Regions from separate parts of the Kitasatospora sp. NPDC022785 genome, predicted to be linked through region 2. Evidence: riboswitches for the same ligand, from Rfam matches in the RefSeq annotation. Region 2 holds a riboswitch; each other region holds the start of a gene.
What was found. A riboswitch is a leader RNA that binds a small molecule or an ion and turns the genes downstream of it on or off. The one in region 2 is predicted to bind cobalamin.
Positions count from the first base shown of each region.

Region 1 (5,377 bases), on a different contig from region 2:
CAGGGCGGGCAGGCCGAGCCGGTCCAGCAGCGGAAGCACCGGGAGAGTCTGCTGCCGGTCGGCGCCGGCGCCGTGGATCAGCACGACCCAGGTCCCGCGCTTGCCGTCGACGTACCAGGCCGGGAAGGCGCCCAGCTCGCCCGCCGCGGTGGTCTCGGTGAACGGCAGGCCGAGGGCACTGGTCGGGTCACCGAGGTGGACGCGGGGGGTGAAGCGGACCGCAGTGCCGGGCGTCAGGATGCCGCGGTCCGCGCGGGCCAGCCGCCGGGTGACGCCCCGCTCGTCGCCGTGCAGGATCTCGTCCACCACGGCGTGCCCGTTGTCGCCCCACTCGACGGCCCAGCGGCCGGGGCGGATGCTCTCCGGGCTGCGGGTGAAGGTGACGCGCCCGGGGGCGAGGGCCTGGACCAGGACGGGGCCGGCGGCCCGCCCCCGGGCCGCCGACGGGCGGACCATCCGCTCGGAGGCCCTTCGGCCGATGACCAGTACGGCGGCCCCGGCACCGACGGCGGCGGCCGCCACGGCGGCTGCGGTTCCCCAACGCATATCGCTCCCCGCTCTGTTGGTCGTGGACTGGGCACTGTACCCACCAGTCCACTCGCGGGGGCGGCGCCCGGCCACCGGGCACGGCCGTCCGGGTCATACCGGGCCCGTGCCGGGACGGCGCTCGCATGCGTGGGCGGGACGGGTCGGCGCTCGCACGCGCAGGCGGGACGGCGCTCGCATGCGTGGGCGGGACGGGTCGGCGCTCGCACGCGCAGGCGGGACGGCGCTCGCATGCGTGGGCGGGAGAGCCCCTCAGACCGGGATCTCGGTCTCCAGCCGCCCGAGCAACTCCCAGAACCGCTCGCCGAGCGGCTGCTCCGGCTGCGCGCTCCGCGCCGCCGGAGCCGGGGAGCCCCAGCTGCCGGCGCCCCAGTGGGAGGAGACCTGGTTCTCGTTCTGCAGCGCCGTCAGCACGGCGGCGAGGTCGCCCTCGTGCACCGGCACGATCCGGCCGATCGCCCGGACGTGTGCCTGCCAGCGGCCGTCCACGCACTGCCGCAGCCGCTGGTCGAGCTCGTCCCGACGGCCCGTCACGGCGACCAGTTCGCGCAGGGTCAGGCCGAGCACCTGGGCGAGTGCGTACGTCTGCTCCTGGTCGCCGTCCCAGACGCCGGTGGCCTCGGCCCGCCGGTAGTGGTGCAGGGCCATGCCGATCCTGCCGGCCGCGTTCTCCTGGTTGAGCTCGCGGGCGACCCGGAAGTCCCTCAGCCCGGCCGGGCGGACGCCCATCAGCTGGGCGGGCGGGCACCAGAGGGCGCGGGCCAGCGCGATGAACTCCTCCTCGGTCGGGCGCAGCTCGCCGCTCTCCCAGCCGAGCACATGGGCGGACAGCAGCCGCACCCCGTGCGCGGCCATGCCCTCGGCCACCCGCTCGGGGGTCAGGCCGAGGCCGGCGCGATGCGCGCGGGCGGCCGCGGGCGAGAAGGGCACCGGGGGCACGGCGGGGGGCTGTCTTCGTCGCATGGCCCGACGGTAGGGGTCGGCGGTCGGACCGCCCCAGCCGCCGAACACACGAAGCGCGACTGTAGGGGCCTACAGGCCGCTGGACGATCGCACAGGCTGTCATGCCCCTGCGGGGGGTGGCGATCGGAGGTAGCGACGGGGACGGGAACGGGGCGGGAAACGCGGAGACCGTGTGACCAAACCCTCCGTGACCTTGGTTGACTCGCGGTTCGGCCCCGTGATGGGATCCTTCAGCCAATACGGAGGCATGCAGAGGAAGCCGGTGAGAGTCCGGCGCGGTCCCGCCACTGTCACCGGGGAGCACGTCCGGACGATGCCACGGCGGGCCGTCAGAAGCCGCTGGAAGGCCCGGGAGTGCGTTCGACCCGGAAGCCAGGAGACTCTCGCCCCCGGTACGTCGATCCAGGGCGCGGACCCTGAGTGAGGACTCGCACGCCATGCAGGCTGCCCCGCCCCTCCGAGCCCTCTGCTGTCCGCCGTGCGCCCGCTGACCCGCGCCGCCGCCTTCGCGCTGGGCGCCGTCGCGGGGTATCTCGCCGACGCCCGGTTCGCCGACCCGCGCCGCGGCCACCCGGTGGCCGTCTTCGGCAGCGCGGCCGGCCGGCTGGAGCAGCGCCTCTGGCGCGACCACCGGGCCGCCGGCGCCGCCTACACCGCGCTCTGCGTGGGCACCGTCGCCGCCGGCGCGGTGGCCGCCGAGCGCGTCGTCGGCCGCCGGCCACTGGGCCGGGCCGCGCTGGCCGCCGCCGCGACCTGGACGGTGCTCGGCGGCACCTCGCTGACCCGTGAGGCCCGGACCATCGGCCGCTCGCTGGCCGCGGGCGATCTGACGGCGGCCCGCGCGCGGCTGCCGCACCTGTGCGGGCGCGACCCGAGTGCGCTGGACGGACAGCAGATCGCCCGCGCGGTGGTCGAGTCGGTCGCCGAGAACACCGCCGACGCCGTGGTGAACGCGCTGGTCTGGGGCGCGGTCGCGGGCACGCCCGGGCTGCTGGCGTTCCGGGCCGTCAACACCCTGGACGCGATGGTCGGCCACCGTTCGCCGCGGCACGCCCGGTTCGGCTGGGCCTCGGCGCGGCTGGACGACGTGGCGGGCTGGCCGGGCGCCCGGCTGACCGCCCTGCTCACGGTGGCCGCCGCGCCCGAGCCCCGGACCGCCTGGCGGGTCTGGCGGCGGGACGGCTCCGCGCACCCGAGCCCCAACGCGGGCCAGGCCGAGTCGGCCTTCGCCGGAGCGGTGGGCGTCCGGCTCGGGGGCACCCTGCGCTACGGCGAGCGCATCGAGCACCGGCCGGTGCTGGGCGAGGAGCTGCGGCCGGTGACGGTGGACGACATCGAGCGCGCCTGCCGGCTCTCCCGTCGGGTGGGCGCGCTGGCACTGGGTACGACCGTGGCCGGGCACCTGGTGATCCGGGCTTTCACGAGAAGGAGGGGGAACGCATGAGCAACGCGCTTCTGGTCGCCGGAACGACCTCGGACGCGGGCAAGAGCGTGGTCACCGCGGGCATCTGCCGTTGGCTGGCCCGGCAGGGTGTCGCCGTGGCGCCGTTCAAGGCGCAGAACATGTCGCTGAACTCCTTCGTCACCGCCGACGGTGCCGAGATCGGCCGCGCCCAGGCGATGCAGGCCCAGGCGGCCAGGGTGGAGCCCGAGGCGGCGATGAACCCGGTGCTCCTCAAGCCGGGCGCGGACGGCCGCAGCCAGGTGGTGCTGCTCGGCCGACCGGTCGCCGAGGTGGGCGCGCTGGACTACCGCGAACGCAAGCCCGTCCTGCTGGAGCGCGCCCTGGAGTGCCTGGCCGACCTGCGCCGCCGCTACGACGTGGTGGTCTGCGAGGGCGCCGGCTCGCCCGCCGAGATCAACCTGCGGGACCGCGACATCGCCAACATGGGCCTGGCCACCGCCGCCGGGCTGCCGGTCGTGGTGGTCGGCGACATCGACCGCGGCGGCGTGTTCGCCGCGATGTACGGGACGCTGGCGCTGCTCTCGGCCGAGGACCAGCGGCACGTGGCCGGCTGGTTCGTCAACAAGTTCCGGGGCGACGCGCGGCTGCTCGCGCCCGGCCTGGAGATGCTGCGCGAGCTGACCGGCCGCCCGGTGCTGGGCACCCTGCCGATGCTGCCGGACCTCTGGCTGGACGCCGAGGACTCGCTCGACCTGTCGACCGTGGTCGACCGGACCGCCGGCCGCGGGCCGCTCGGCGCGGACGTGCTGCGGGTGGCCGTGGTGCGCTTCCCCCGGCTCTCCAACTTCACCGACCTGGACGCGCTGGCCCAGGAGCCGGGCGTCCTGGTCCGCTGGGCCACCCGGCCCGAGGAGCTGGCCGACGCCGACCTGGTCGTGCTGCCCGGCACCCGCGCCACCGTCGCCGACCTGGCCTGGCTGCGCGAGCGCGGCCTGGAGCCGGCGCTCAGGGCGCGGGCAGCGGCCGGGCTGCCGGTCCTCGGGGTCTGCGGCGGCTACCAGATGCTGGCGCGCACCATCGTGGACGAGGTCGAGTCCAAGGCCGGCGCCGTCGACGGCCTCGGGCTGCTGCCCACGCACGTCCGCTTCGGCGCCGAGAAGGTGCTCGGCCGGCCGGTCGGCGAGGCGTACGGACAGCGGGTCGAGGGGTACGAGATCCACCACGGGGTGGTGTCCGTCGAGGGCGGCACACCGTTCCTGGACGGCTGCCGGGTGGGGGCGGTCTGGGGCACGACGTGGCACGGTGCGCTGGAGAACGACGGGTTCCGGCGCGAACTGCTGCGCGAGGTGGCCGGGTTGTCGGGCCGGGCGTTCGTGCCCGCGCCGGACGTCTCGTTCGCCGAGGCGAGAGAGGCCCGGCTCGACCGGCTGGGCGACCTCATCGAGGAGCACGCGGACACCGACGCGCTGTGGAAGCTGATCGAGGGCGGGGTGCCGGCCGCGGGTTCGCTGCCGTTCCTGCCGCCCGGGGCCCCCTTGGAGAATCATGAGTGACGTCCGCTACCCCTTCACCGCCATCGTCGGCATGGCCGACCTGCGGCTCGGGCTGCTGCTCAACGCGGTCTCCCCGGCCGTCGGCGGCGTGCTGGTGCGCGGCGAGAAGGGCACCGCCAAGTCGACCATGGTGCGCGCGCTGGCCGGCCTGCTGCCGTCCATCGCCACCGTCGACGGCTGCCGCTTCGCCTGCGACCCGGCCGCACCGGACCCGCACTGCCCGGACGGCGCGCACAGCGGCCTGCCGGCGTCCGAACGCCCGGCCCGGCTGGTCGAGTTGCCGGTCGGCGTCTCCGAGGACCGGATCGTCGGCTCGCTCGACCTGGAGCGGGCGCTCGCCGAGGGCGTCAAGGCGTACGAGCCGGGGCTGCTGGCCCAGGCGCACCGCGGCGTGCTCTACATCGACGAGGTCAACCTGCTCCAGGACCACGTGGTGGACCTGCTGCTGGACGCCGCCGCGATGGGCCGCTCGTACGTCGAGCGCGAGGGCGTCTCGGTGCGGCACGCGGCGCGGTTCCTGCTGGTCGGGACGATGAACCCGGAGGAGGGTGAGCTGCGGCCGCAGCTGCTCGACCGGTTCGGCCTGACCGTCGAGATCGCCGCCACCCGGGAGCCGGCCGAGCGCGCCGAGGTGGTCCGCCGCCGGCTGGCGTACGACGCCGACCCGGCCGGGTTCGCCGCGCGGTTCGCCGAGGACGAGCGGGCACTCGCCGAGCACATCACCGTGGCACGGGAGTTGCTGCCGAAGGTTGAGCTGACTGATGTGGCGCTTCGTCAGATCACCGCTGTCTGTGCCGCGTTCGAGGTGGACGGGCTGCGCGCGGACATCGTGATGGCGCGCACCGCCGTCGCGCTGGCCGCCTGGGCCGGGCGCACGGAGGTGCTGGAGGAGGACGTCCGCAAGGCCGCC
Region 1 is NZ_JBVHHB010000027.1:86,265-91,641, forward strand. Features, by position in the region: gene ACZ3YO_RS32185 (alpha/beta hydrolase) at 1-546, opposite strand, end outside; gene ACZ3YO_RS32190 (helix-turn-helix domain-containing protein) at 799-1,509, opposite strand; cobalamin riboswitch at 1,734-1,894, shown strand; gene ACZ3YO_RS32195 (cobalamin biosynthesis protein) at 1,988-2,953, shown strand; gene ACZ3YO_RS32200 (cobyric acid synthase) at 2,950-4,467, shown strand; gene ACZ3YO_RS32205 (putative cobaltochelatase) at 4,460-5,377, shown strand, end outside.
Region 1: linked by a shared signal. The riboswitch ahead of ACZ3YO_RS32195 (cobalamin biosynthesis protein) and the one ahead of nicT (Nickel transporter NicT) in region 2 are both predicted to bind cobalamin.

Region 2 (5,377 bases):
GCGGCGACCAGCTGGCGGTGAGCGGACTGCTGGAGCTGGTCACGCCCTATGTCCGCCGGCTCTGCGGCCCGATCGCCCTGGACGACGGCCCCGACGCGACCCAGGAGGCGCTGATCGCCGTCTTCCGCAAGCTGGGCCAGCTCCAGGACCCGGCCGCGCTGTTCGGCTGGGTCCGCTCGATCGCCGTCCGGGAGGCCGTCCGGCACGTGAAGCGGGTCGCCCGCTGCGTCCCGGCCGACCTCTCCGAACTGCCCCGCCCCGGTGATCCGCAGCTGGCCACCGACATCGAGGACGTCCTCGCCCGGCTCAGCCCCGAGCACCGTGCCGTCCTGGTCCTGCGAGACCTGGAGGGCCTGGACGAGCGGTCCACCGCCGACCTGCTGGGCGTGGCGGCCGGCACCGTGAAGTCCCGGCTCTCCCGGGCCCGACTCAGCTTCCGAAGGGCGTGGCAGCAGTGAGCGCGCAGAACCCCTGGCCGGTGGCGGCCTTCGACCCGGTGCGCCGACTGCACGTCATCGCCGCCGTCACCCCCGGCGCCGACGTCCGCGAGACGGTGATCGACGCGCCGTTCGACCAGGTCTGGGCCGTCGCGGCGGACCTGGAGGACGGGCTGCCGCGCTGGCTGCCGGACCTCCGCTCCGTCCGCCTCACCGCGGGCCCGGCGGACGGCCGCGCCGAGGCCCTGGTGGTGGGCCACAGCCGGCTGCGGGCCCGTTTCGACGTCGAGCTGACGCCCGGCTGGTGCCTGATGCGCAGCCGCTTCCTGCTCGGCGGTATGGCCGCCCGCCCCGAGCCGGACGGCACCCGGTTCGCCTTCCTCGGCGCCTTCCGTCTCCCCGCCGCCGGCCTGGTCACCCGCGCCCTGCGGCCCGCCACCGACCCGCTGGCCCGGCGCTCGCTCCGCCGCTTCGAGCGCCTGGTGCGGGAGGTGTGACCCCGGTCGCGGGAGGGGTGACCCCGGTCGCCCGGAACGGTTGATGCCGGCTCAGGAGCCCCCGCCGGCCGGACACGCCCGGAGCGGCCGGTGGCCTCGCCCGGGGTGGTTTCCGGGCGGGTCGGCCGACGGGTGGGTCGGCCGACAGCTGGGTCAGCCGCGGCGGGTGGGTCAGCCGGCCGCAGCGGTGGGCCCGTGCCGGTCGGCCGCGGAGCCGTCGGCGCTGTCGGGCGCCGGCTCGTGGTGCTCGGCGGCGGCGCATTCGTCCAGCAGGGGGCGCATGGCATCGTCCACGAGCCGGTAGCGCACCACGCGTCCGTCCTTGTCCCCGGTGACCACGCCGGCCGTGCGGAGCAGTCGCAGCGCCTGTGAGACGGCGGGGTCGCGCATGCCGGTGGCGACGCCGAGGTCGGTGACGGCGAGCGGACCGGCGCGGTGCAGGGCGAGCAGCAGGGAGAGCCGCCCCGGGTCGGCGAGCAGTGAGAACCGCTCGGCCCAGGACCGGACGTGCCCGGTGTCGCCGATGGCGGCGATGGCCTCGCAGACCCGGTGCCCGTCGATGGTGCGCTGACCCGCGCGGTCGGCCGGTACGAGATGCATGAGGACATTCTCGCAGGCCCCGGTCTGTGATCCTGGACACCTGCGCAGGTGCGCAGCCTTGCAAGGGTGATGCGGGGACCCCTACCGTGTTGCCCGCCGTGGTGCTCGGGAAGACCGGTGACGAACCCTCAGGGGTTCAAGTCCGGAGCGGCCCTCGCCACTGTGATCGGGGGAGTCGTCCGTACCCACGACGCCACTGGGTGCCTCGCGCGCCTGGGAAGGCGGGTACGGAAGCCCCGTCAGCCAGGAGACCGGCCACGGCATCTCACGAACGACTTTCCACGAGGTGCTGGAGCGTGATCTGCAGATGACCGTGCCCGAAACCGCCGCTGCTCCGGCGGCGCCGTCCGTCCTGCCCACTTTCCGCTGGAGGCGGGAGGACACCGTCCGCACGGCCGGGTTGGTCGGTGTGATCCTGGCCATGCACGTGGTGGCGTTCGGGACGCTCATATTCCTGGTCGCCCCGGAGAAGTACGAGGTCGGCACCCAGGTCTTCGGGGTGGGCCTGGGCATCACCGCGTACACCCTCGGGATGCGGCACGCCTTCGACGCCGACCACATCGCGGTGATCGACAACACCACCCGCAAGCTGATGGCGGACGGCAAGCGCCCGGTCTCGGTGGGCTTCTGGTTCGCCCTCGGCCACTCCTCGATGGTGGTCATCATGGCCACCCTGGTGGCGGGCGGCGCGCAGCTGGCCAACACGCTGATGGACGACGAGTCGGCCACCCACCAGTGGCTCGGCGTGGTCGGCACCTCCGCCTCCGGCGCCTTTCTCTACCTGATCGGCGCGCTCAACCTGGCCGCCCTGTTCGGCATCCTGAAGGTGTTCCGCTCGATGCGGGCCGGGCAGTTCGACGAGGCCGAGCTGGAGGAGCACCTCAACTCGCGCGGCTTCCTGGCCCGGGTGCTGAACCGGGCGACCCGCTCGATCACCCGGCCCGGCCAGATGTTCCCGGTCGGCATGGTCCTCGGCCTCGGCTTCGACACCGCGACCGAGGTGACCCTGATGGTGATGGCCGGCTCCGGCGCGGCCTCCGGGCTGCCCTGGTACGCGATTGCCTGCCTGCCGCTGCTGTTCGCGGCGGGGATGAGCCTGTTCGACACGCTGGACGGGACGTTCATGAACTTCGCGTACCAGTGGGCGTTCTCCAACCCGGTGCGCAAGGTGTACTACAACCTGACCATCACCGGGCTGTCGATCGCGGTGGCGTTCATCATCGGCACCATCGAGCTGGTCGGGGTCCTGCACGAGAAGCTGGACCTCACCGACCCGGTCAGCGGCTGGATCGCGGACATCTCGCTGGACAACGTCGGCTACGCGATCGTCGGGCTGTTCGTGGTGGTCTGGGCGGCGGCGATCGCCTACTGGCGGGTCGCGGGGGTCGAGCAGCGCTGGAGCCCCCAGGCGGTGACGCCGGGCGCGGAGCCGGCCGCCTCGGATGCGGCCGCCCCGCAGGCCGCCGCGTCGGGCGTGGCAGCGTCGAAGGGCACCGCGTCGGAGGTCGCAGCGTCGAGGGCCACCGCGTCGGAGCCGGCCGCCTCGGAGGCGGCGAAGTAGCCCGTGAACCAGCCGGCGTCCGTCAGGCCGCCGCGAGCAGCAGTGTCCCGGCCACGGCGAGCCCGGCGCCGACCACCTGGACGGGGCGCAGCCGCTCCTTCAGTACCCCGCGGGCCATCAGCGCGGTGACCACCGGATAGAGCGAGGCCAGCACGGCGGCCACCGCGGCCGAGCCGCTGTGCGAGGCCATCGCGTACGTGCCGTTGGCGGCGACGTCGGCCACGCCGACCGCGGTGAGCGCGGGGAGCCTGTCCCGCAGGCCGGGCAGGAGCCGGCCACCGCGCCCGCCTTCGCTGTCGCGCCCGCCCTCGCTGTGGCCCCCGCTCTTGCTGCCGCGCAGGCTGAGCAGCAGCGCACCGCCGCCGACGGCGACGTTGCAGAGCCGCTGGACGCAGAGCACCAGCAGCAGCCCGCCGCCGGCGGAGGCGTGCGCGATCAGGGCCATCACCGCGCCGAAGCCGAAGGCGGCGGCGAGGGTGAGTGCCAGCACCCGCCGGGCGGCGGCCGGTCCGCCCCGCTCCGGCCCGCCGGCCAGCACGACGCCGACCACGGCGACCGCGATCCCGGCGGCCTGGCCGAGCCCGGGGCGCTCGCCCAACGCCAGACCGACGCCGACCGGTACCGCGACGCCTAGGGTGGCCAGCGGCGAGACCACGCCCATCGGGCCGAGCGCGAGCGCCCGGTAGAAGGCGAGCATGGCGAACGGGCCGATCACCCCGGCGGCGACGGCGTACCAGAGGGCGGGGGAGGCGTCCGTCCAGCCGCCGGTGGCCAGGACGGCGGCGAGCAGCAGCACGGTGGCGGTCAGCTGGGAGGCGACCACCACGGCCAGCGCCGGCAGCCGGCGGGTCAGCGCGCCGCCGCCGAAGTCGGCCAGGCCCCAGAGCAGGCTGGCGGAGAGGGCGAGCAGGGCGCTCACGGGGCGACCCGGAGGGCTCGCAGAACGTAGGACAGCACAATGCACCCCGCAGTACAGTCGAATGGACTCGTTGCCGAGTGGGCAGCGTAGTCCACTCAACTGAACTATTCGAATCAATATATTGAACTGGACTGACCGCGTGCCGGACCCCGACCTCGTCTCCCAGGCCCTCGCCCGGAACCTCAAGCGTGTACGTGCCGAGCGCGGCCACACCCTCGATGCGCTCGCCGCCCGCTCCGGCGTCAGCCGGGGCATGATCGTCCAGATCGAGCAGGACCGCACCAACCCGAGCGTGGCCACCGTGGTCCGGCTCGCCGACGCGCTCGGCGTCTCGATCGCCCGGCTGCTCGACTACGACGAGGGTGCGGGCGTCCGGATCGTCCCGGGCGACCAGGCCGTCCCGCTCTGGACCGGGCCGTCCGGCGGCACCGGCACGCTGCTCAACGGTGTCGAGGCGCCCGGACCGCTGGAACTGTGGGCCTGGCGGCTGGAGCCGGGCGAGGGCTACGGCTCGGAGCCGCACCCGGCGGGCACGGTGGAGATCATCCGGGTCGAGGAGGGCGAGCTGACCCTCGTCCACGGCGAGCGCGAACACCTGGTGCCGGCCGGCAGCACCGCCTCCTTCGACGCCTCCTACGCCCACGCCTACCGCAACGCGGGGACCGCCGCCGTGCGGCTGACCATGGTGGTCTCCGTCCCGCCACCGCGCTGAGCCGCCCGCGGGCGTGAGGCGCGGACGTGAAGCGGCGCCCGACCGGCCCTCGAGGGGTCGGCCGGACGCCGCTTCGGCGTTTCGCGAGGACGAGCTCAGTTGTGCCGGTCGCCGTACCGCCGACGGAACTGCTCGACGCGGCCGGCGGTGTCCATCGCGCGGGACTGGCCGGTGTGGAACGGGTGGCTCGCCGAGGAGATCTCGACGTCGACCACCGGGTAGGCGTTGCCGTCCTCCCACTCGACCGTCCGGTCGCCGGTCGGGGTCGAGCGGGTCGGGGTCGAGCGGGTCAGGGTCGAGCGGGTCAGGAACGCCAGGCCGCCGACCTTGTCGCGGAAGACGACCGGGCGGTAGGCGGGGTGGATGCCGGGCTTCATGGCGGGGCTCCTCTCGGGTGTGCGGGCGGGGTCCGGAGTCAGCGCTCTTCGCGGAAGTCGACGTGCTGCCGGGCGGCCGGGTCGTACTTGCGCAGCACCATGCGGTCCGGATCGTTGCGGCGGTTCTTGCGGCTCACGTACGTGTAGCCCGTCCCCGCCGTGGACCTGAGCTTGATGATCGGGCGAAGTTCGCTGCGGGCCATGACTGTCCTCCTGGTGGGTTCTCGGGGCGGTTCGGCGTCGGCCCGAACCGCACTCCGCAATGGGAGTCATT
Region 2 is NZ_JBVHHB010000002.1:327,281-332,657, reverse strand. Features, by position in the region: gene ACZ3YO_RS04785 (RNA polymerase sigma factor) at 1-458, shown strand, start outside; gene ACZ3YO_RS04780 (SRPBCC family protein) at 446-934, shown strand; gene ACZ3YO_RS04775 (ArsR/SmtB family transcription factor) at 1,106-1,534, opposite strand; cobalamin riboswitch at 1,617-1,808, shown strand; gene nicT (Nickel transporter NicT) at 1,842-3,095, shown strand; gene ACZ3YO_RS04765 (EamA family transporter) at 3,118-4,014, opposite strand; gene ACZ3YO_RS04760 (helix-turn-helix domain-containing protein) at 4,154-4,726, shown strand; gene ACZ3YO_RS04755 (type B 50S ribosomal protein L31) at 4,822-5,103, opposite strand; gene rpmG (50S ribosomal protein L33) at 5,142-5,306, opposite strand.

Region 3 (5,377 bases), on a different contig from region 2:
CGTCCACGATCACGTCGGCCGGGTCCCCGGCGTTGTTGCGGACGTTGATCCTGCCGTCCGGTCCGACCGGCACGATCACCGCGTTGGCGACCGTCTGTCCGGCGGTGAAGTTCACGCTCGACGTGGACGGCGCCTGCTGACCGCTCGGGAAGACCGTCAGGTTCCCGGCGCCCTGCGGGTCGGTCACCGTGACGTTGAGGGCCACGGCCGTCACGCCCTGGGCCGGCAGCCCGCCCTGGCCGGCGATCTGGACGCCGAAGGTGGTCTGGGCGGCGGCCTGGCCCTTGGCCGAGCCCAGCCCCTCCCGGGTGTCGACCAGCCGGGACGGCTTGACGGAGGTGTAGCCGTCGGCAGCCGAGCGGGTGAAGTAGCCCGTCACGTCGGCGATCAGGTCCACCGGGCCCGCGCTGCGATTGGCCAGCTCGACGTACCCGTCCTCGCCGACCGGCACGATCGCCAGGTTCGGCACCGTCTGTCCCGCCGCGAAGTTGACGTTCGAGGTGGCCGGCTGCGCCTTGCCGGAGGCGTACGCGATGACGTGCCCGGCCGCCGAGGTATTGGTGGCGGTGATGTTCAGGGCCACGGCGGTCACCCCGGCCGGGATGCCGGCGTTGCCGGCGATCTTCACCCGGGTCGTGGTGAGCGGGGCGACGGGGCCGCCGGCCGAGGTGCCGGTGCCGTTGCGGGTGTCCAGCAGCCGGGTGGGCGCGTGCGGGGTGAACTCGGAGCCGTCCACCGTGATGTCCTTGGTGGTGACGGAGGTCGTCTTGGTGAGCAGGTCGGTCGCCGTGACCGTGATCTTGTGGGCGCCGGCCTTGGCGTACCTGTGCTTGAAGTGCGCGAAGTCGCTGGCGGGGCCGAGGTCCTGGTCGGTGGTGCCGTCACCCCAGTCGACGTCGTACTGGACGCTTCGACCGGCCGGCTCCAGGTCGGTGTTGACGGTGGTCGCCAGGATGATGCTGTGCGCGTAGGTGTTGTAGGTGCCCACGCCGACGTCGAAGTGCGAGCTCTGTGCGCGTGCCGACGAGCCCGGTCCGTCCGGCGCGCTCTGGGCATCGGCGGTCTTGGCCCTGGCGCCCCGCGCCGTGGCGTCCTTCGCGGCGGCGCTCTCGGCCGCCTTCCGCCCGGCCGCCTCCTGCGTGTCGGGGTTCTGGGCGGAACCGGCCCCGGCCCCCGGGGTGGCGGTCGCTGCCCCGCCGGGGTTGACGGACGGACCCGCGGCCTGCGCCGTGGCGGGTACGAAGCCGACGGCTGCCGCGACGACGGCGGCGGCGATCATGATGCGGTGACGGTGCACCGGCCCCCCAATGCTGAACGTGTTCACAAAATTAGTGATCAGACTATATGTCTGGTGGTTCACGTCCGACGGGGCATTTCCGCTCCATGCGGCGTCCCCGTGAGCGGCGTGTCCGTGGGGGCGCGACCGGCGATCCGCCGGGCCGGCAACGCCGGGACCCGGCCGGCGGATCGGCCGGGCCGGAAGCGCCGCCCGCGCGGTGCGCAGCGGGGTCAGGCTGCGGCCACGGCCGGGCGGCGGGACAGGGCGTCGGAGGCCTTGGCCGTGGCGTAGAGCGATACGGCCAGCGCGAGGACGAGGACGGCGCCGGCGGCGAAGACGCTGCCGGAGGAGACGGCCTTGGCACTGCCGGCCTCGGTACGGGCCGAGCCGGCGATGAACGGCATGACCACGAGGACGGCGACGCCGAGGGCGACCTCGCCCCAGACGACCTTCGGGAAGTGCCGCAGGGTCAGGTGGAGGAGGGAGGAGGTGTCGTCGGCGAGGCGGGCCCGGGTGATGCGGGGCATCAGCCAGAACTGGTTGAAGGCGCCCGCGGCGACGAGGCCGGCGACCAGGAGGATCTTGACGAGCAGGGCGATGCCGTAGCCGGTGGTCCACAGCTGGGAGATCGCACCGACGTGCTTCCAGCTGAGCCAGAGGCCCGAGATGGTCACGGCGCCGACGCAGACCATGGCCACGAGGCTGAACCGGCGCCACATGTCGGCCCAGAGAAGGCCGGCGCCGTCGCCGAGCCGGCCCCGGGTGCCGGCGAGCGCGACCAGGAGGGCGAGGCCGCCGAGCCAGACGACGCCGGAGACGATGTGGGTCTGGTCGAAGGCGAGGTCGAGCCACTTGTCCAGGTCGGCGGGCTTGGTGGCGGGCACGGCGGCGATCAGGGTGACGGCCAGGGAGAGCGGCAGCGCGGTGAGGGCGATGGTGTCCGTGTGGCGGCGGACGGCCGGGACGAAGAGGGCGATGAGGACGGCGGCCGTCACGGCCAGGGCGGCGTTCTGGACGAGGTAGACGGTGCCCTGGGCGATCCAGGCGCCCTTGGCGGCCGGGGCGTGGAGGTAGTCCCAGATCCGGTCCGGGGCGAGGGCGTCGCCGAACGGCATGCCCTTGCCGGCGCGGGCGAGACGGGCGGCGAGCTGGAAGTAGCCGGCGGCCAGCAGCACCACCCCTGCCCAGGCGAGGTAGGTCGCCGATCTTCTTCGCAGGACCTCGGCGTCCTGGCCGCCGGTTTCCGCGGCGCGCAGCGCGGGGCGCACGGTGGTCGCGTACGTGACGGTGGCGCCGATGGCTCCGCTGAGGCCGATGAAGTAGCCGGCCTTGGTGAGGATCCGCCAGACCTGGGGCATGGTGTATCCGGCCGTGGTCGCGGCCGACAGGACGTGATGCATGAGGTGAGGCTAGCCTAAATAAGGGCGCCCTTATTCGCCTGGGTGGCACCGCTTGTTCAATCGTCATCATCTTGTGAGCTGCCGGCCGGTCGGCTCCCGCCCCGGCGCACCTCGCGCCGTTCCGCCTGGTGAGACGGCCGCCGGTGGGGCGGCCGGGGTTACCGCTCGCGGACGGCGGTCCCGGGCCCGGCGCCGAGCGGGTCCGGGCGCCCTCGGTGCCGACGGCAGCAGGCCCGTGATCCGGCCGGCCGCGGCCGAAGGCGTCCCGGAATGTGGATGAGTCGAGCGAATCCGTGTCCGCCGCCCACCGGATTCCCTATAGGCTGGCCGGGCAGCTGGTTCGCCCTGCCCGCCAGGCAGGCGCGTCGCAAGAGGGAACCCGGTGGGAATCCGGGACTGCCCCGCAGCGGTGAGTGGGAACGAACGCCGTCATACGCACTGGGCCCGGCCGGGTCTGGGAAGCGACGGCCAGTAGGTGTCCGCCCTTCACGGGCGGCCGTGCCCGCGAGTCCGAAGACCTGCCCGTTGCCCGCACGCGACCGATCGCGCGCGGCCATCCCGGTGACCTCGTGGGCGGGTCGGCGTACATACCAGGCGGGTTCGGCGCCGTTCGTGCGCTCGTGGCCCCGCCCGGTTCGTCACCCCTTCGCGCCTTCGTCCCGTCACCGGGGACCACAGGAGACAGGCTCGCGAAGGAGAGTCCCTTGACAGCGAAGTCCGCAGCCGCGGCAACCCGGGCCACCGTCCACGGCTACCCCCGGCAGGGCCGGAACCGGGAGCTCAAGAAGGCGATCGAGGGGTACTGGAAGGGTGCGGTCACGGCCGACGCCCTCCTGACCACCGCCGCCGACCTGCGCCGGGAGAACTGGCAGCAGCTCGCCGAGGCCGGCATCCGGGAAGTCCCCACCGGCGACTTCTCGCTCTACGACCACGTGCTGGACGCCACCGTCGCCGTCGGCGCGATTCCCGCCCGCCACCGCGCGGCGGTCGACGCCGACGCGCTGCACGGCTACTTCGCCATGGCGCGCGGCACCCAGGACGTCGCGCCGCTGGAGATGACCAAGTGGTTCGACACCAACTACCACTACCTGGTGCCCGAACTCGGCCCCGACACCGTCTTCACCGCGAACCCGGCCAAGCAGGTGGCCGAGCTGCGCGAGGCCGTCGCGCTCGGCCACGACGCCCGCCCGGTGCTGGTCGGACCGGTCACCTACCTGCTGCTCGCCAAGCCGGCGCCCGGGGTGGCGGAGGACTTCCGGCCGCTCACCCTGCTCGACCGGCTGCTGCCCGTCTACGCCGCGCTCCTCGCCGACCTGCGCGCCGCCGGCGCCGCGTGGGTGCAGCTGGACGAGCCCGCGCTCGTCCAGGACCGCACCCCGGCCGAGCTGAACGCCGCCGCCCGCGCCTACCGCGACCTCGGCGCCCTCGCCGACCGGCCCAAGCTGCTCGTCGCGAGCTACTTCGACCGCCTCGGCGAGGCCCTGCCCGTGCTCGCCAAGGCGCCGGTCGACGGCCTCGCACTGGACTTCACCGGTCCGGCCGCCGGCAACCTCGACGACCTCGCCGCCGTCGGCGGACTGCCCGGCAAGCGCCTGGTCGCCGGTGTGGTCGACGGCCGCAACGTCTGGATCAACGACCTGCAGAAGTCGCTGACCACCCTGGCGACCCTGCTCGGCCTGGCCGGCACCGTCGACGTCGCGCCGTCCTGCTCCCTGCTGCACGTCCCGCTGGACGCCGCCGCCGAACACGACCTGGACCCGCAGATCGCCCGCTGGCTCGCCTTCGCCCGCCAGAAGGCCGGCGAGACCGCGCTGCTCGCCCGCGGCCTGCGCGAGGGCACCGACGCGATCACCGCCGAACTCGCAGCCAACCGCGCCGTCCTCGCCTCCCGTGCCGGCTCGCCGATCACCCGCGACCCGGCCGTCCGCGCCCGCACCGCCGCCGTCACCGAGGCCGACGGCCGCCGGGCCCAGGCCTACCCCGAGCGCGCCGAGGCCCAGCGCGCCCGGCTCGGCCTGCCGCTACTGCCGACCACGACCATCGGCTCCTTCCCGCAGACGGCCGAACTACGCGTCGCCCGGGCCGACCTGACGGCGGGACGGATCGACGCGGCCGCGTACCGGGAGCGCATCGAGGCCGAGGTGCGCGAGGTGATCGCGTTCCAGGAGAAGGCCGGGCTGGACGTCCTCGTCCACGGCGAGCCCGAACGCAACGACATGGTCCAGTACTTCGCCGAGCAGCTCACCGGCTACCTGGCCACCCGGCACGGCTGGGTGCAGTCCTACGGCACCCGGTACGTGCGCCCGCCGGTCCTCGCCGGGGACATCTCGCGACCGCACCCGATGACCGTCGACTGGTTCCGCTACGCCCAGGACCTGACGGACCGTCCGGTCAAGGGCATGCTGACCGGCCCGGTCACCATGCTCGCCTGGTCCTTCGTCCGCGACGACCAGCCGCTCGCCGAGACCGCCTTCCAGGTCGCCCTCGCCCTGCGCGACGAGGTCGCCGACCTGGAGGCCGCCGGCGCCGCGGTCGTCCAGGTCGACGAGCCGGCCCTGCGCGAGACCCTGCCGCTGCGGGCCGCCGACCGCCCGGCCTACCTGGACTGGGCCACCGTCGCCTTCCGGCTCGCCACCTCCGGGGTGCGCGCCGACACCCAGATCCACACCCACATGTGCTACGCCGAGTTCGGTGACAT
Region 3 is NZ_JBVHHB010000015.1:86,780-92,156, forward strand. Features, by position in the region: gene ACZ3YO_RS22965 (PKD domain-containing protein) at 1-1,297, opposite strand, end outside; gene ACZ3YO_RS22970 (CopD family protein) at 1,510-2,679, opposite strand; cobalamin riboswitch at 2,999-3,219, shown strand; gene metE (5-methyltetrahydropteroyltriglutamate--homocysteine S-methyltransferase) at 3,384-5,377, shown strand, end outside.
Region 3: linked by a shared signal. The riboswitch ahead of metE (5-methyltetrahydropteroyltriglutamate--homocysteine S-methyltransferase) and the one ahead of nicT (Nickel transporter NicT) in region 2 are both predicted to bind cobalamin.

Region 4 (5,377 bases), on a different contig from region 2:
TTGAGGACGCGGAACATCTCGTTGAGCACGCCCTTGTCGTCCGGGATGTGCTCCATCACCTCGGAGATGATGATCTTGTCGAAGTACTCGTCCTCGAACGGCAGGGCCAGCGCGTTGCCCTCCATGGCGACGGCCGACGCGCCCTCGGGCGCCTCACCGGCCTGCTCCATGGCCGCGAACCACTTCGTGACCTCGGCGATCTCCTCGGTGTTCTGGTCGAGGGCGATCACGTTGGCCCCGCGCCGGTAGCACTCGAACGCGTGCCGCCCCCCGCCGCAGCCCAGGTCGAGCACCCGGTCGCCGGGGGCGAGCGGGAAGCGCGAGAAATCAACGGTCAGCACTGCGGGGCTCCCATTCCTTTGGTACCAAACGCTTCCGACGCCACGTCAGACCGGGCGGGGGACAGAATGACTTGAAGAGAGGGTGACGTGGCGGCCGTCAGGCCACGTACCGCCAGCCCGGACCGGAGCGGGCGCGCTGCCCGACCCCGGTGGCGATCGCTGCCCGGTAGCCCTCGGCGGTCAGTTCGGCGGCCCGCTGCCAGGTGAACCGTTCGAGCACCCGCTCGCGCCCGGCCTCGCCGAGCGCCTCGCGCAGCTCCGGATCGTCCAGCAGTCGGCCGAGCGCCGCCGCCAGCGCGTCCGCGTTGCCCGGCGGGACGGCCAGGCAGGTCTCGCCGTCCGGCCCGGCCACCTCGGGGATCGCCCCTCCGGTGGTGGCGACCAGCGGCGTACCGGTGGCCATCGCCTCGGCGGCGGGCAGCGAGAAGCCCTCGTACAGCGACGGCACGCAGGCCACCTCGGCCGAGCGGTAGAGGTCGACCAGCTCCTGGTCCGTCAGGCCGCTGCGGAACTCGATGTGCCGTTCCAGGCCGAAGCGGCGCACCGCCTCGGTGACCGGCCCCTGCTCCTTCTGCGGCTTGCCGACCACGACCAGGTGCGCGTCCCGCTCGGTGCGGACCTTGGCCAGCGCCTCCACCAGGTACACCAGCCCCTTGAGCGGGACGTCCGCGCTGGAGGTGGTGACGATCCGGCCGGGCATCCGCCGCACCGTCTCCGACGGCGACCAGAGCCGGGTGTCGGCGCCGATCGGCACCACCGAGACCGCGCCGGGCGCGGCGCCCAGGTGCTCGACGATCTCCCGCTTCGAGCTGCCGGAGACGGTGATGATGTGCTCCAGCCGGGCGGCCACCCGGCGCTGCATCCGGGTGAAGGCGTACCAGCGGCGCAGCGACAGCCGCCGGAGTCTGGTGGGGGCCGCGTCCAGCTCCAGCTGCCGGTCCACGGTGATCGGGTGATGGATCGTGGTGACCAGCGGGAACCCGTGCCGCCCGAGGCCGAGCAGGCCGTAACCGAGGGTCTGGTTGTCGTGCACGACGTCGTAGCGGCCCTTGTGCAGGGCAAGGTACCGACGGGCGCGCAGCGAGAAGGTCAGCGGCTCGGGGAAGCCGCCGGTGTGCATCGTGGCGACCTCCAGCACGTCCACCGGGCCGCGGTACTCGGCGAGGTCCGGTGTGCGGAAGGGGTCGTCGGCGCGGTAGAGGTCCAGGCTGGGCAGCTCGACCAGCCGGACCGAGCCGGGGCCCTCGACCTCGTCCAGTACGGGGTACGGCTGGGCGCCGATCACGTCCACGTGGTGGCCCAGCCTGGCCAGTTCACGGGAGAGGTGCCGTACGTAGACGCCCTGGCCGCCGCAGAACGGGTCGCCGCGGTACGACAGGAGGGCAATCCGCAGCGGTCGCGCGGTCATCCTCGGCCCCCATCTCTGCTACTAGGTGTGCTGCCGGTCGGTAAAGTAGATCAGGTTTCAGTGTGAGGTGGAGTTCGCCACTGACCATGTGAACAATGAGAGACCTCGAAGATACCGGCCCGTAGCTTCTCGTCAGGAGCCAGGGCTGGTGATTCACGCCACGCCGGATCACCCGCCCGACCTGCCGGACCAGCTCCGCCGGACCGGCCGGACGGACCTGCTCCGGAACCGTTCCGGACATGCTCCGGCACTTCAGGAGCACCCCGCCACTCTCGCGCACCGGGAGCACCCTTGCCGTCGCCCGCCGCACCACACCCTGCGCCGCCCGCCGCGGCGCACCCCGCGCCGCGCTCCGCACCGACCCCCGCACCGCACCCCGACGGCCCGCCGCTGACCGCCCGGCAGGCCGAACGGCGGCGGCGGATCCTGCGCTCCGCGACCGCGCTGGCGGCCCGCGGCGGGTACGACGCGGTGCAGATGCGGGAGGTCGCGGAGGGCGGGCAGGTCGCGCTCGGCACCCTGTACCGGTACTTCCCGTCGAAGGTACATCTGCTGGTCGCGGTCATGCTGGAGCAGTTGCAGAGCCTCCAGGAGCACGTCCGGCGGCACCCTCCGGCCGAGCTCGAACCGGCCCCGCGGGTCGCCGAGACACTCACCCGCGCGTTCCACGCGCTCCAGCGCGAACCACTGCTGGCGGAGGCGATGGTCCGGGCGCTCTCCTTCGCGGACCGCTCGGTCAGCACCGAGGTGGACCTCGTGAGCACCGCCACCGGACAGCTGATCCTGGACGCGATCGGCCAGTCCGGTCCGCCCACCGAGAGCCAGCGTGCCGCCGTCCGGGTGATCGAGCACACCTGGCACTCGGCGCTGGTGTCCTGGCTCTCCGGCCGCTCCTCGATCGCCGAGGTCCGCGCCGACCTGCACACCGCCGCCCGGCTGCTCACCCTGCCGTGACGCCGGTCGGCCGCCTGCCGGCCGCCGGCTCACCGCTGCCGTGCGGCCGTTCGCCGGTGCTCGCCCCGATCGGTGGCGGTGCCCGCCGCCCAAGTGGAACCTGTTCTCGCCCGGGCCGGTTCGGCAGCCCCCGCGCGGCCGCTAGAGTCGAGCCGCAGGACAATTCCATCCCGCTTCTCCTCCGGGGAAAGCCGGTGCGAATCCGGCACTGACCCCGCAACCGTGAGCCCGGCGCTGGACGGCCGGGCGAGTCGGAATGCCCGGGGAGGGGCGAGCGGCCACACCGGGCACACCCGCGCCCGGCACCCGTCGAGGTCTACGGATCGGCCCACCCGGGCCACCACCGCTCACCGAAAGGCTCACCTCCACCATGCTCACCGCCGCCCGCCTGGGCGCCGCCGCCCTGACCGCCACGCTGCTCACCGGCGCCGCCGCCGTGCCGGCCCTCGCCGACAGCCCCTCACCCAGCGCCGCGGCCGTCCCCGAGGGCCTGTACGGCAAGGGCGACCCGACGTTCGACGGGGTGTGGCGGCAGTCGCTCGCCCTCACCGCACTGGCGGGCGCCAAGGTGACGCCCGCCGACTCCGCCGTCTCCTGGCTCACCGGCCAGCAGTGCGCGGACGGCGGCTGGCAGTCCTTCCGTGCGGACACCACGGCCGCCTGCGCCGCCGCGACCGGGGACAGCAACGCGACCGCCGTCGCCGTCCAGGCGCTGGTCGCACTCGGCGGGCACCAGGACGCCGTCGACAAGGGCGTCCAGTGGCTCAAGGCCAACCAGAACGCGGACGGCAGCTGGGCCTACAACCCCGGCAGCCCCGGCGACGCCGACTCCACCGGCCTCGCCGTCAACGCCCTGCTCGCCGCCAAGGTGGACCCGGCCGGCGTCGCCAAGGCCGGCAAGAGCGCCTTCGACGGGCTGGCGCTCTTCCAGCTCGGCTGCGCCGCCCCCGCCGACCAGCGCGGCGCCTTCGCCTACCAGCCCAAGCCGGACGGTGCGCTCGAACCGAACGCCCTCGCCACCGGCCAGGCCTCGCTGGCCGCCGTCGGCGGGAAGCTGCCGGTCACCAACACCAACCGGACCGACGCCGCGCCCAAGGCGCTCACCTGCGCGGACGGCTCCACCGGCGCGGCCGGCTCGGCGCCGACGGCCGTGCCGCGCGCCGACTCCGGCGAGGCCGCGGGCGCCTACCTCACCGCTCAGCTCGCCGCCGGCGGGCAGCACCTCACCCTCACCACCCCCGGCGCCGCCCCGACCCCCGACTACACCGCCACCGCCTGGGCCGCGCTCGGCCTGATCCAGGGCGGCCACCCGCAGCAGGCCGCCGGCGCGGTGGACTGGCTGGCCAAGGAGGGCACCACCTGGACCAAGGGCGGCACCGACGCCTCCGCCACCGCCACCCTGCTGCTCGTCGCCCAGGCCGCCCAGCGCGACCCGGCCTCGTTCGGCGGCGACCTCGTCGCCCAGCTGACCGCCCTCGGCCCGGTGCCCAAGGCGACCGCCTCCGCCACGGCCTCCGCGCCGGCGAAGGGGAAGAAGGACGGCAGCATCAGCCAGTGGTGGCCGATCGGCATCGGCCTGCTCATCGGCATCGGCGGCGGCGTGGTCCTGAGCATTCAGCGCAAGCGCGGCCCGAAGCCGTGACCAGCCCGACCACGCCGGCACCGGTGAGCCCGGCAGCAGCAGCCGCGGCACCGGGCCCCCCGGCAGCCGCCGCCCCAGCAGCAGCTGCTCCGGCAGGATCCACCGCGGCACCCGCTGCTCCCGGCCACTGCCGACGGGTGGCGCCCGCTCTCGTCCGGTTCGTCGCCGGGGTGGTGGCCGGGGTGCTGATCCTGCTGGTGCTCGCGGCCGCGCCGGCGCAGGCCGCCGGGTACCGGTACTGGTCGTTCTGGAAGTGGTCCGACGGCGGGTGGGCCTACCAGCAGCAGGGGCCCTCCGTGTACGTGCCGCCGGACGGTGGCGTGGACGGATGGCGCTTCGCCGTCAGCCCCGACGGCGGCCGGGACGCCGCCCGCCCCGGCACCGCCCCGGACTTCGCCACCGTCTGCGGCGGCACGCCCGCGCAGCAGGGGCGGAAACGCGTTGGCGTCGTCCTGGACTTCGGCACCGCCGCCGACGCCGGCGGCGAGACCCCGCCGGGGCCCCGTACCGCCTGCGCCGTCGTACCCGGCAACGCCAGCTCGGCCGAGGTGCTGGCCACCGTCGCCCCGCCGCTGCGGTACGACACCAGCGGGCTGCTCTGCGCCATCGCCGGCCACCCGAAGGCAGGCTGTGCCGACCAGCTCGGCGCAGCAGGCCGGCCCTCCGATCAGCCCTCCGACCGTTCCTCCGCCGACGCCATTACTGGCGCCGCGCGCAACGACGACTCGCCCGGCACCGGCGGCCCGAACCCCGGCATGATCGCCGGCGCCGCGCTCATCGCCGTCCTGGCCGCGGGCGCCGTCTGGCAAGCGCGTCGCCGCCGCTGAAGCGGGCGCCCGAATATGTCGACCGGTCCACATATACCGACCGGCCTATCTATATCGACCGGTCTACTTATGACGACCGGTCTACAGAAAATGACCGCCCGTACGACCAAGGCGGAGTAGGAAGCCGGCCCGTCCGACTTCCTACTCCGGGCGCCGCCCAACGCCCGCTGTCCGCCCCGGCACCATGCCGCCCCAACCCGCCCAC
Region 4 is NZ_JBVHHB010000001.1:105,434-110,810, reverse strand. Features, by position in the region: gene ACZ3YO_RS00490 (class I SAM-dependent methyltransferase) at 1-341, opposite strand, end outside; gene ACZ3YO_RS00485 (glycosyltransferase family 4 protein) at 439-1,749, opposite strand; gene ACZ3YO_RS00480 (TetR family transcriptional regulator) at 2,041-2,703, shown strand; cobalamin riboswitch at 2,865-2,985, shown strand; gene ACZ3YO_RS00475 (prenyltransferase/squalene oxidase repeat-containing protein) at 3,074-4,345, shown strand; gene ACZ3YO_RS00470 (SCO2322 family protein) at 4,483-5,172, shown strand.
Region 4: linked by a shared signal. The riboswitch ahead of ACZ3YO_RS00475 (prenyltransferase/squalene oxidase repeat-containing protein) and the one ahead of nicT (Nickel transporter NicT) in region 2 are both predicted to bind cobalamin.